DNA from 2 places in the Streptomyces sp. NPDC053432 genome. Region 2 is predicted to be linked to the other one. Evidence: riboswitches for the same ligand, from Rfam matches in the RefSeq annotation. Region 2 holds a riboswitch; the other holds the start of a gene.
What was found. A riboswitch is a leader RNA that binds a small molecule or an ion and turns the genes downstream of it on or off. The one in region 2 is predicted to bind ZMP and ZTP.
Positions count from the first base shown of each region.

Region 1 (5,693 bases), on a different contig from region 2:
CCCATCCGGCCTGGTGGACGAGGTCCTGGCCGTCAAGGGCGTGACCGACTGGACCTCCAGCGCGCTGGAGCAGCTCACGCTCGCGGAGTTCATCACCTCCGGGGCGTACGACCGGCACGTGCGGGGGATGCGGCTGCGGTACCGGCGGCGGCGGGACGAGCTGGTGGCGGCGGTGGCCGACCGGGTCGGCGTGTCGGGGATCGCGGCGGGGCTGCACGCGGTGCTGGACCTCCCGGAGGGGGTGACGGAACGCTCGGTTCTCCAGTCGGCGGCCTGGCACGACCTCGCGCTGGCCGGCCTGTCCCGCCACCGCCACCCGGAGGCGGACCTTCCGCCGCGGCCGGCGGTGGTCGTCGGCTACGGGACTCCGTCGGACAGTGCGTGGGCCCCTGCGCTGGCCGCGCTGTCGGCGGTGCTGCCGTAGGGCTCGTGCACGGGTGCGGCGCCGCTGTCGGGGGCGCTGCTCCCGAACCCCCGCGCCTCAAACGCCGGCGGGGCTGGTTTTGGCCGGGGGTTCCCCGAAGCGGGCCAGGGCCAGGGAGCCCGCGAGGGCGACGGCGAAGCCGGCCACCGCGAGCCACGTCAGCCCCTCGCGGGTACGGTCGCCGAGCCAGGCCACCCCCACCACCGCCGGGCCGATCGTCTCGCCCAGCACCATCCCGGCCGTCGCCGCCGTCACCGAGCCGCGTGCCAGCGCCGAGGTGAGGAGGAGGAACGCCGCGCCGCCGCCCAGCAGGAGGGCGTACAGCGCCGGGTTGAGCAGCTCCCGCAGGGAGAAGGAGTCGATCAGCCGCACCGACACCTCCACCACCCCGAAGCCCGTCCCCGAGGCCAGTCCCAGGACGAGCGCCCGCGGCCCGTCCGGGAGCCGCCCGGCCGCCGCGCCCACGGCCAGCACCGTCACCGACACCCCCAGCAGCCCCAGCTTCAGGGCCGGCGTCCCCTCCCCGGAGCCCTCCTCCCCGGAGGCGAGCCCCAGCATCAGCAGCCCCGCGCACACCACCCCCACCGCCAGCCACTCCGTCCGCGACAGCCGCACCTTCAGCAGCCGCGAGGCGACCACCGCCGTCACGGCGAGGCTCGCCGCCAGCGCGGCCCCCACCGTGTAGATGGGGATGTGCCGCAGCGCGATGATCTGCAGGACGAACCCGGCCGCGTCCAGTCCGAGGCCGGCCAGGTAGCGCCACTGGCGGACCGCCCGCAGCAGCAGCCCGGGGTCCACCCCGGAGCCCGTCCCGGGCTCCACGGCCCGCGCCGCCATCGCCTGCAGCACGGACGCCGTACCGAAGCAGACCGCCGCACCGAGCGCACAAACCATCCCAATCAGCACGAACTGACTCTAGGTCACAGTTTCTGCGACGGCCGGATTCCATCCCCCGGGGGCACCGCTCTACGCTGTCCCGACGAACGCAGGGTCCCAGGGGGAGCAGCAGACATGGACAGCAGCAACACCAACCGGCGCCGCATGCGCTCCGGCGCGGTCGCCCTCGGCGGTATGGGTCTGCTCGCGGCGACCCTCGTGGCCTGCGGCAGCAGCGACGAGCCGGACAAGCGCTGCGCGTCCCGTTCCACGCTGGAGCACCTCAACAGCAAGGAGTGCAAGAGCGGCGGCCGCGGCTCGTACTACTACGGCGGCCGCGTCTCCGCCGGCAAGGTCACGGGCGGCAGCTTCGACAAGTCCGCCGTCACCCGTGGCGGCATCGGCGGGCACAGCAGCTCCGGCTCCAGCGGCGGCTGACGAACACGGGACCAGGCAGGACCAGGCACATGAAGCGGCACACCATCGAGCCCCGCCCCGACTGGCAGAAGACCGTCGAGGAGCAGGGGCTGATCTACCCCCTCACCCGCTACCCCGACGACTCGCTGCGCCCCTACTGGGACGAGAGCGCGTACTACTCCTTCTCCCTCCCCGAGGTGGAGGCGCTGGAGAACGTCGTCGAGGAGCTGCACGCCATGTGCCTGGCGGCGGCCGCCCACATCGTCGACCACGACCGCTTCGCCGACCTCGGCATCACCGACCCGAAGCTCGCCGCGCTCATCGCCGACTCCTGGCGGCGCCGCGCCGAACAGCCCTCCCTCTACGGCCGCTTCGACCTGCGCTACGACGGCTCCGGCAGCCCCGCCAAGCTGCTGGAGTACAACGCCGACACCCCCACCTCCCTCGTGGAGGCGGCGAGCCCGCAGTGGTTCTGGATGGAGGAACGCTTCCCCGGCGCCGACCAGTGGAACTCCCTCCACGAGCGCCTCGTCGACGCCTGGCGCCGGCAGGCCGAGCTGCTGCCGCCCGGCGTGCTGCACTTCGCGCACTCCGAGACCGACGAGCTCGGCGAGGACCTGATGACGGTCGCCTACCTCCAGGAGACCGCCGAGCAGGCCGGCATAGACACCCACGCCCTGTCCGTCGAGCAGATCGGCTGGGACAGCCTCACCGGCCGGTTCGTGGACGACAAGCTCCGCTTCATCCGAGGCTGCTTCAAGCTCTACCCGTGGGAGTGGCTGGCCACGGACGAGTTCGGCCCGCAGGTCCTCGGCACGTACGACCTCGGCGGCGGCAGCGGCACCACCTGCTGGATCGAGCCGCTGTGGAAGATGCTGCTCTCCAACAAGGCGCTGCTCGCGATCCTCTGGGAGCTCTTCCCGGAGCACCCGAACCTGCTGCCCGCCTACCTCGACGGCCCCCGCGAACTCGCCGGCACCACCGGCTACGCCGCGAAGCCGCTGCTGGGCCGCGAGGGCGCCGGCGTCACCCTCCACGAGGCCGGCGGCGAGCCGTTCGCACCGGAACCGGACGAGCGGTACTGCTTCCAGGGCCTGGCCCCGCTCCCGGACTTCGACGGCAACCGGGTGGTGCTCGGCGCGTGGGTCGTCGAGGACGAGGCGGCGGGGCTCGGCATCCGCGAATCCGCGGGGCCGGTCACGGACGAGTACGCCCGCTTCCTGCCCCACGTCATCCTGTAGGGCGGGGCGTCAGGCCGAGAGCACCGACCTGAGCTGGTCGAGGCCCCAGTCCAGGTCCTCCTTGCTGATCACCAGCGGAGGTGCGATGCGGATCGTCGACCCGTGCGTGTCCTTCACCAGCACCCCCAGCTCCATCAGCTTCTCGGAGATGTCCCGGCCCGTCCCGCGCGAGGGCTCGATGTCGACGCCCGCCCACAGCCCGCGGCCGCGCACGGCGGTCACCGCGCCCCCGCCGACCAGCAGGTTCAGCTCCCGGTGCAGGTGGTCGCCGAGCTCGGCGGCGCGCTGCTGGTACTCGCCGGTGCGCAGCATCGCGATCACCTCCAGGGCGACGGCGCAGGCGAGCGGGTTCCCGCCGAAGGTCGAACCGTGCTCGCCCGGCTTGAACACCCCGAGCACCTCCCGGTCGGCGACGACGGCCGAGACCGGCACCACGCCGCCCCCGAGCGCCTTGCCGAGGACGTAGACGTCCGGGACGACGCCCTCGTGCTCGCAGGCGAAGGTCTTCCCGGTCCGGCCGAGGCCCGACTGGATCTCGTCCGCCATGAACAGGACGTTCCGCTCGCGCGTCAGGTCCCGTACGCCCCGGAGGTAACCGGCGGGAGGCACCAGGACCCCCGCCTCGCCCTGGATCGGCTCCAGCAGCACGGCGACGGTGTTCTCGGTGACGGCGTGCGCGAGCGCGGTGAGGTCCCCGTACGGGACGATCTCGAAGCCGGGGGTGTACGGGCCGAAGTGGTCCCGGGCTTCGTGGTCCGTGGAGAAGGAGACGATGGTGGTGGTGCGGCCGTGGAAGTTGTCGGCCGCGACCACGATCTTGGCGTGCCCGTCCGGAACGCCCTTGACCTCGTAACCCCACTTGCGCGCGGTCTTCACGGCCGTCTCCACCGCCTCGGCGCCCGTGTTCATGGGCAGCACCATGTCCTTGCCGCACAGGTCGGCGAGTTCGGTGCAGAAATCGGCGAACCGGGCGTGGTGGAAGGCGCGCGAGGTGAGCGTGACCCGCTCCAGCTGCGCGTGGGCGGCGTCGAGCAGCCGGCGGTGGCCGTGCCCGAAGTTGAGCGCCGAGTAGCCGGCGAGCATGTCGAGGTAGCGGCGGCCCTCCACGTCGGTCATCCACGCGCCTTCCGCGGAGGCGACGACGACGGGCAGCGGATGGTAGTTGTGCGCGCTGTGCGCGTCGGCGGAACGGATGGCATCAGCAGTTGTCGACACGGGGTCTCCGATCGTCCGTCAGGCCTGTGACGAGGGTGGCGTCACTTTCCATCCTCGCTCGTACGGCGGGCGGAGAAACCTTTCTCGTGGCGCGCCCGCTAAGCTGGGCGGCACGCACGGCGACTGGCGTACGGAGAACCAACTCCGGGGGAGTCGTGCGCGCACGACCGCAATCAGGGCCGCTCGCCTGGGCCTCGCGGGGACGAGACACGAAATCGACCCCGGAGGAGCCGCCATGAGCGCGAACCACCGTCATCCCGCCCTTCTCGCGACCGACCCCGAACTGGCGTCCTTCGTCGCGGCGGAGGAGACCCTGCAGGCCGAGACGCTGCGCCTGATCCCGAGCGAGAACTACGTCTCGGCGGCCGTCCTGGAAGCCTCCGGCACCGTCCTGCAGAACAAGTACAGCGAGGGCTACCCGGGCCGCCGCTACTACGAGGGCCAGCAGAACATCGACCGCGTCGAGGCGCTGGCGGTCGAGCGCGCCAAGGGCCTGTTCGGCGTGGACCACGCGAACGTGCAGCCGTACTCCGGCTCGCCGGCGAACCTGGCCGTGTACCTCGCCTTCGCGAAGCCCGGCGACACGGTGATGGGCATGGCCCTGCCGATGGGCGGGCACCTGACGCACGGCTGGGGCGTCTCGGCGACGGGCTCGTGGTTCCGCGGCGTGCAGTACGGGGTGCGGGCGGACGACGGGCGCATCGACTACGACGCGGTGCGCGAGCTGGCCCTCGCCGAGCGGCCGAAGATCCTCTTCTGCGGCGGCACCGCGCTGCCGCGCACGATCGACTTCGAGGCCTTCGCGTCGATCGCCGAGGAGGCGGGCTCGGTCCTGGTCGCCGACGTGGCGCACATCGCGGGCCTGATCGCGGGCGGCGCGCACCCGTCCCCGGCGGGGCACGTCGACGTGATCTCCACTACCACGCACAAGACGCTGCGGGGTCCGCGCGGCGCGATGCTGATGTGCCGGGAGGAGCACGCGAAGGCCATCGACAAGGCGGTCTTCCCGGGCCTGCAGGGCGGGCCGCACAACCAGACGACGGCCGGCATCGCGGTCGCCCTCCACGAGGCGGCGCAGCCGTCCTTCACGGCGTACGCCCACGCGGTCGTCGCCAACGCGAAGGCGCTGGCGGCGGCGCTGCTGGAGCGGGGCTTCGACCTGGTGTCGGGCGGCACCGACAACCACCTGATCCTGATGGACCTCACCTCCCGGGAGGTGCCGGGGAAGGTGGCGGCGAAGGCGCTGGACCGGGCGGGGATCGTGGTCAACTACAACACCGTCCCCTTCGACACGCGCAAGCCGTTCGATCCCTCGGGGATCCGGATCGGCACCCCGTCGCTGACGTCCCGGGGGCTGGGGGCCGAGCACATGCCGGTGGTCGCGGACTGGATCGCGCGGTCGGTCGACGCGGCGGCCAAGGGGGATGAGGCGGCGCTGGCCGTCGTCCGTGCGGAGGTCACCTCCCTCATGTCCGCGTACCCGGCCCCGGGCCTTCCCCTGTCCTGACCGGGCCGCCTCT
Region 1 covers NZ_JBVJKF010000014.1:128,597-134,289, reverse strand. Annotated here, with positions in the region: gene pdxR (MocR-like pyridoxine biosynthesis transcription factor PdxR) at 1-424, shown strand, start outside; gene ACZ6Y1_RS23395 (DMT family protein) at 482-1,318, opposite strand; gene ACZ6Y1_RS23390 (hypothetical protein) at 1,436-1,738, shown strand; gene ACZ6Y1_RS23385 (glutathionylspermidine synthase family protein) at 1,768-2,958, shown strand; gene rocD (ornithine--oxo-acid transaminase) at 2,968-4,173, opposite strand; ZMP/ZTP riboswitch at 4,283-4,373, shown strand; gene ACZ6Y1_RS23375 (serine hydroxymethyltransferase) at 4,409-5,680, shown strand.
Region 1: another riboswitch for ZMP and ZTP. It lies ahead of ACZ6Y1_RS23375 (serine hydroxymethyltransferase); the one in region 2 lies ahead of ACZ6Y1_RS07280 (bifunctional 5,10-methylenetetrahydrofolate dehydrogenase/5,10-methenyltetrahydrofolate cyclohydrolase).

Region 2 (5,693 bases):
CCGTCTTGCGCGCGCCGATGGGGCGCGGCGGGGCGACGGCCTTCTTGGTCACGGTACGGGCAGGGGCTGCGGCCGCCTTGCGGGGCTTCTTGGCGGCAGCCTTCGTGGCGGGGGCGGCGCTGACGTGGAGGGCGACGCCCTCCTCGTCCAGGACCTGGTTCAGGCTGCGCAGGACCCGCTTCCACTGGTCCACCGGGATGCGGCCGGCCTCGAAGGCCTGGCGCACGTCGTCACCGTTGATGTGACCCTGCTCGCGGCCGCGCTCGACGAGCGCGACGAGGGCCTCCGATTCGGCGATCTCCGGAGGGAACGTACGGGACGGGCTGAGCGACACAAGGAGCCTCTCGTTGCGAGCAGATAAGGGATCGGCGGGACATCATCGCGCGAACTTGGGAAACAGACCCGAGGGGGTCTGTATTCCGGGCCGCGCGAGGACACCTGTCGGTTCATCGCACGCTCGAGTCGATTCGTTACGCGCTGAATTGAGTGACCTGCGCCACGCCGCCGACGGGCAACCTGCCGACGGGGATTCCGTCCGCCCCCGCCGTCAGTCCGTTTTGCGGGCTTCGATGAGGAAACGGGCGGTATGTGCGACGAACGGACCTTCGCGTTCGATCTGTTCGTGCAGCTCGCGCAGCCGGTCCCGGTACTGCCCGACCGTGAAGCCGGGCACCATCCAGATCACCTTCCTGAGGAAGTAGATCACGGCTCCGATGTCGTGGAACTCCGTACGGAGCCGTTCGGAGCGCAGGTCGACGACCTCCAGGCCGGCCTTCGTGGCGTCGCTCACGGCGTCGTCGGGGTGGCGTGCGCCCCGGACCTCCTCCGGCTGGGGCCCCAGGAAGTACTCGACGAGCTCGAAGACGCTCGCCGGCCCGACCTGCTGGGAGAGGTAGGTGCCCCCGGGGGTCAGGACCCGTGCGATCTCGTCCCACCAGATGGTCACCGGATGGCGGCTGGCGACGAGCTCGAAGGCCTCGTCGCCGAAGGGCAGGGGCGGCTCGTCCGTGTCGGCCACCACGACCGCGCCGAGCGGGTGCAGCAGCCGGGTCGCCCGGTCGATGTTGGGCGGCCAGGACTCGGTGGCCGCCGTCAGCGGCGGCAGCGGGCCGGCCCCGGCCAGGACCTCGCCCCCGCCGGTCTGGATGTCCAGGGCGGACCGGACGCGGGCCAGCCGCTCGCGCAGCAGCCGCTGGTACCCCCAGGAGGGACGCTGCTCGGTCGCCCGGCCGTCGAGCCAGGAGAAGTCCCAGCCGTCCACGGAGACCGACTCGGCTTCCGCGACAAGATGGTCGAAAGTACGCGTCATGCCCTGATCCTCGCAGGCCGGGCCCCGGTCGACCACCGGATATGTCGACTACAGTGGACGCGGGCCGTGACTGGCGTTCGGGTGGATCACCACCGGGGAGCGGCCCGGCGTACTCCGGTACGTCGTCTGCCGCGCGCCTGGGCGAACCGCGATCCGCAGCGACGTTCAGGAGACCCCGTGACGACTGCCCAGACTGCCCCCGCCGCCGCTCCCGCCGCCGGCTCCGCCCGGCTGATGGACGGCACGGCCCTCGCCCGCCGCATCTCGGAGCGGACGGCCGCCTACGCGGCGAAGATCACCGAGCGCACCGGCACCGCGCCCTGCCTCGCGACCGTACTGGTCGGCGAGGACCCCGCCTCCGTGACCTACGTCCGGATGAAGCAGAACCGTTGCGCCAAGGCCGGGATCACCTCCCGCCACGTGGAGCTGCCGGCCGCGACCACCACCGAGGAACTGGTCGCCGCGATCACCGCGCTCTCCGAGGACCCGGAGATCAGCGGCATCCTGCTCCAGCACCCCGTCCCGCACCACATCGACGAGCGCGCCGCCTTCGAGGCCATCGCCCCCGGCAAGGACGTCGACGGGGTCACCATGCACTCCTTCGCGGCCATGGGCTTCGGGCTGCCCGGCTTCGTCTCCTGCACCCCGGGCGGCATCATGCGCCTGCTCGCCGAGTACGACGTGGACCTGACCGGCAAGCACGCCGTGGTCGTCGGCCGCAGCGCGATCCTGGGCAAGCCCGCCGGGATGCTGCTGCTGGAGCAGAACGCCACCGTCACCTACTGCCACTCCCGCACCAAGGACCTCTCCTCGATCGTGCGCCAGGCGGACGTGCTGGTCGCCGCCGTCGGCAAGGCCGAGTTCATCCGGGGCGAGGACATCAAGCCGGGCGCGGTGGTCCTGGACGCCGGTTACAACGAGGGCAACGTCGGCGACGTCCACTTCGAGTCGGCGGCCGCCCGCGCCTCGCTGATCACCCCGGTCCCGGGCGGGGTCGGCCCGATGACCATCGCGGTCCTGCTGGAGCAGACCGTCCAGGCGGCCGCGGCGCAGGCCGGGCTGGACCTCGCGGACCTCTGACCCGCACCGCGCCCGCGCGCACGGCGAACGCCCCGGACCCTTCGGCCCGGGGCGTCCCGTTTCCCGCGGCCGGGCCGCATGACCTCACAGGTAATCGACCCGTCGGCGGCGGCGCGGCAGGGTGGGGGCATCGGGTTCCGGAGCTGCGCACTCAGAGCCGGGACCCGGTACCCACCCCGCGTTCCTACCTCGATGGAGGCTGACCAGCCATGTCCGCGACCCTCATCGGTACCCTCGCCCGCACCACCGAGCCGCAGACCGCCCTGCGCCGCTTCCTCGCCCTCGACTCCGTCGTCACCACCGGCAACGGGCTGGCGTACGCGGCCTTCTCCGCCCCGCTCGGGAGGCTGCTCGGGGTCGGGCAGGGTCTCCTGCTGGGACTGGGCGTCTTCCTGGCCGTCTTCGGCGCGGGGGTGGGCCGGCTCGCCTCGCGGCGCCGGCCGGCCGCCTTCCCCGTCAAGTTCGTCATCGAGGCGAACTACGCCTGGGCCGTGCTCAGCCTGGTGTCCCTGCTCGCCTGGTTCACGCCCACCACCGCCGGCCTGGTGTGGATCCCGGCGCAGGCCCTCACCGTGGCCTCGTTCGCCCTGCTGCAGCAGCTCGCCCTGCGCTCAGTCGCCGAGTGAGCGCAGGTACTTCACCGTCGCCGGGTCGGCCGGGAGCATCGTCTCGATGGCCAGCTCGGCGACGGTCACGTCCATGGGCGTGTTGAAGGTCGCGATCGAGGACACGAAGGACAGCAGGTGGCCGTCGTGCTCGATGACCAGCGGCAGCGCGATGTACGGGACGGCTTCCTCCGGCCCGGCGCCGCCGGGCCGCTCCGGGACGGGGTAGGCAGACACCTCCTCGTACAGCGCGCGCAGCGGCTCGGAGCGGGCCAGCGCGATCTGCCGCTCCATCTGGGCCAGCAGGTGTCCGCGCCACTCCTTCAGGTTGCGGATCCTCGGCGCCAGGCCCTCGGGGTGCAGGGTGATCCGCATGGCGTTCAGGGGCGGCGCCAGCAGGTGCTCCGGCAGCCCCTCCATCAGCATCATGACGCCCCGGTTCGCGGCGATCACGTGGTACGTGGCGTCCACGACCAGCGCCGGGTAGGGCTCGTAGCCGGTCAGCAGGCGCTGAATGCCCTCGCGCAGCGTCTCCATCGCCGGGTCGTCCAGAGCCGTCTGCGCGTAGCGGGGGGCGTAACCCGCCGCCAGGAGGAGCGCGTTCTGCTCCCGTACCGGTACGTCCAGGCGGTCGGCGAGCCTCAGTACCATCTCCTCGCTCGGCCGGGACCGTCCGGTCTCGATGAAACTGATGTGCCGCGACGAGGAGTCGGCCCGGCCCGCCAGTTCCAGCTGGCTGATCCCGCGCCGCTCCCGCCAGGCGCGCAGCAGGGCCCCGACCGTGGGTGCGATGGTGGTCATGTTCACGACCGTAGCCGAGATGTCCGTCCCAAGTGGGGCCGGTTCAGCCCACGTCGAGGACGTTCCGCAGGCCGAGACGGTAGCGCCACAGGTCGTGCCGCTTGGCGGACTCGACCTCCGGAGCCCGGTACAGCGGCCGGATCGCGCAGCGCGCGCTCGGGGAGCCGTCGCGGTCCAGGAGGGCGTTGACGGCCGCCCGGGCCGAGGCGTTCGCGCCCTCCATCGTGGCGAGGTCGATGTCCACCGCGACGTAGTCCCCGCTGAGGAAGAAGTTCGGGACGCGGGTGCGGGCGCTCGGCCGGTTGTGGAGGGTGCCGACGGGGTGGATCAGCAGCTGGTCCTGGTTGGTGGGGTTCGGGGTGCCGAGCCCGTCGACACCCGGGTCCAGGTGCCAGGAGTGCAGGGTGGAGTCGCGCAGGAGGGTCTTCCCGCTGTCGTTCAGGGAGGCCTTCAGCTGGGCCCACACCTCGCGGGCCACCTCGTCGCGCGTGCACTGCTTTGCCGTCTTCCCGTACAGGATCCCGGGCTTGTCCCACTCCGAGATGTCCACCGACAGGCAGTCGGCCGCCGCCCCGTCGCCGTAGTCGGCGGGGAAGTCGCGAGCGGGCCAGTGCTCCGCCTGCTGGATCGCGGTCAACGACCAGGGCGAGTCGATGCAGTTGAGGTGGCCGTGCACCAGCGCGGCGCGTTCGGTGAGGTAGAACTGGATGCCCGTCATCCAGTCGGTCTGCAGCTGGTCGCAGCGCCCCAGCATCGGGTCGGCGGCGCGCAGAGCGGCACTCCAGGTGCGGCGGGCGTGCTCCACGGGCAGGGCGCTGACGTAGTGGTCGGCGGTGACGGTCTGCCGGGCGCCGTCCGGGCCCTCGACGGCGACCCCGCTCACCGCGCCGTCCCCGTACCGCACCTCGCGCACCGTCCAGCCGATCCTGAACTCCACGCCGAGGGAGCGCAGATGGGCCTCCCAGGGGTCGATCCACGCCTCGTTGGTCGGCAGGTTCAGGATCCGGTCGGGCGGGCCGTCCGCGCCGCGCCCCAGCAGGTTGAAGACGAAGGCCTCGCCGAGGGTGCCGACCGTGCGGGTGGAGGCCTCCTCGGCCTTGGTCGCCACGATGTTGCGGGTCACGCCGACCGCGAGGATGCGCTGGTACTCGCTCGACATCTGCTCCGCGCGCACGAACTCCCACCAGGGGGTCCGCTCCCAGACGTCGTTGCGGCGCTCGTCGCAGCTGGTCAGGAAGACGAGGGCGCGGTTGACGAAGTACGCCGTCTCGTGCGGCGGCAGCCGGACCAGGGACTGCAGGATCCCGGTCAGTGCGCGGCGCAGCTCGTCGGGCGTCAGCTCGGCGGAGGAGTGCTCCGGCCACGGGATCGGCCCGCGCAGGTCCTCGCGGCCGCCCGACCGGGCGAACATCATCTCGCGCGGTGCGACGAGGTTGTCCCAGACGCCGTTCGCGTTCCCGGGGAAGGGGATGCGCCGCATGGTGTCGGGCAGGTTGTGGTAGATCCCGGGGATGAAGCGGAAGCCGTGCTCCGCGGGCAGCGGACGGCGGCCGCCGCGCGCGCTGCCCGGCACGTCCATGCTGCGCGCCTTGCCGCCCAGCGCCCGGCGCTCGTAGACGGTGACGGCGTAGCCCCGCTCGGCGAGTTCGTGCGCCGCGGTCAGTCCGGCCACCCCGCCCCCCAGCACGGCGACCCGCCGGCCCTTCTCCGCCGCCCGGGCGGGGGAGGCCGTGGCGGCCGCCGCCGGAGTCGGCGCCACGGCGGCGGACAGGGCCCCCGCGGTGGCCGCCGCGCCCGCGATGAACGTACGCCTGGAACTGCCTGTGCCGGTCATGTCGATGCCGCCCCTCGTCCCGTGCCCGTCACGTGATCATCGAAGACGTGCTGGCAATGCCGCC
Region 2 covers NZ_JBVJKF010000003.1:259,115-264,807, forward strand. Annotated here, with positions in the region: gene ACZ6Y1_RS07270 (RNA polymerase sigma factor) at 1-334, opposite strand, end outside; gene ACZ6Y1_RS07275 (methyltransferase domain-containing protein) at 548-1,309, opposite strand; ZMP/ZTP riboswitch at 1,366-1,459, shown strand; gene ACZ6Y1_RS07280 (bifunctional 5,10-methylenetetrahydrofolate dehydrogenase/5,10-methenyltetrahydrofolate cyclohydrolase) at 1,544-2,389, shown strand; gene ACZ6Y1_RS07285 (hypothetical protein) at 2,599-3,015, shown strand; gene ACZ6Y1_RS07290 (helix-turn-helix domain-containing protein) at 3,001-3,795, opposite strand; gene ACZ6Y1_RS07295 (hydroxysqualene dehydroxylase) at 3,839-5,629, opposite strand.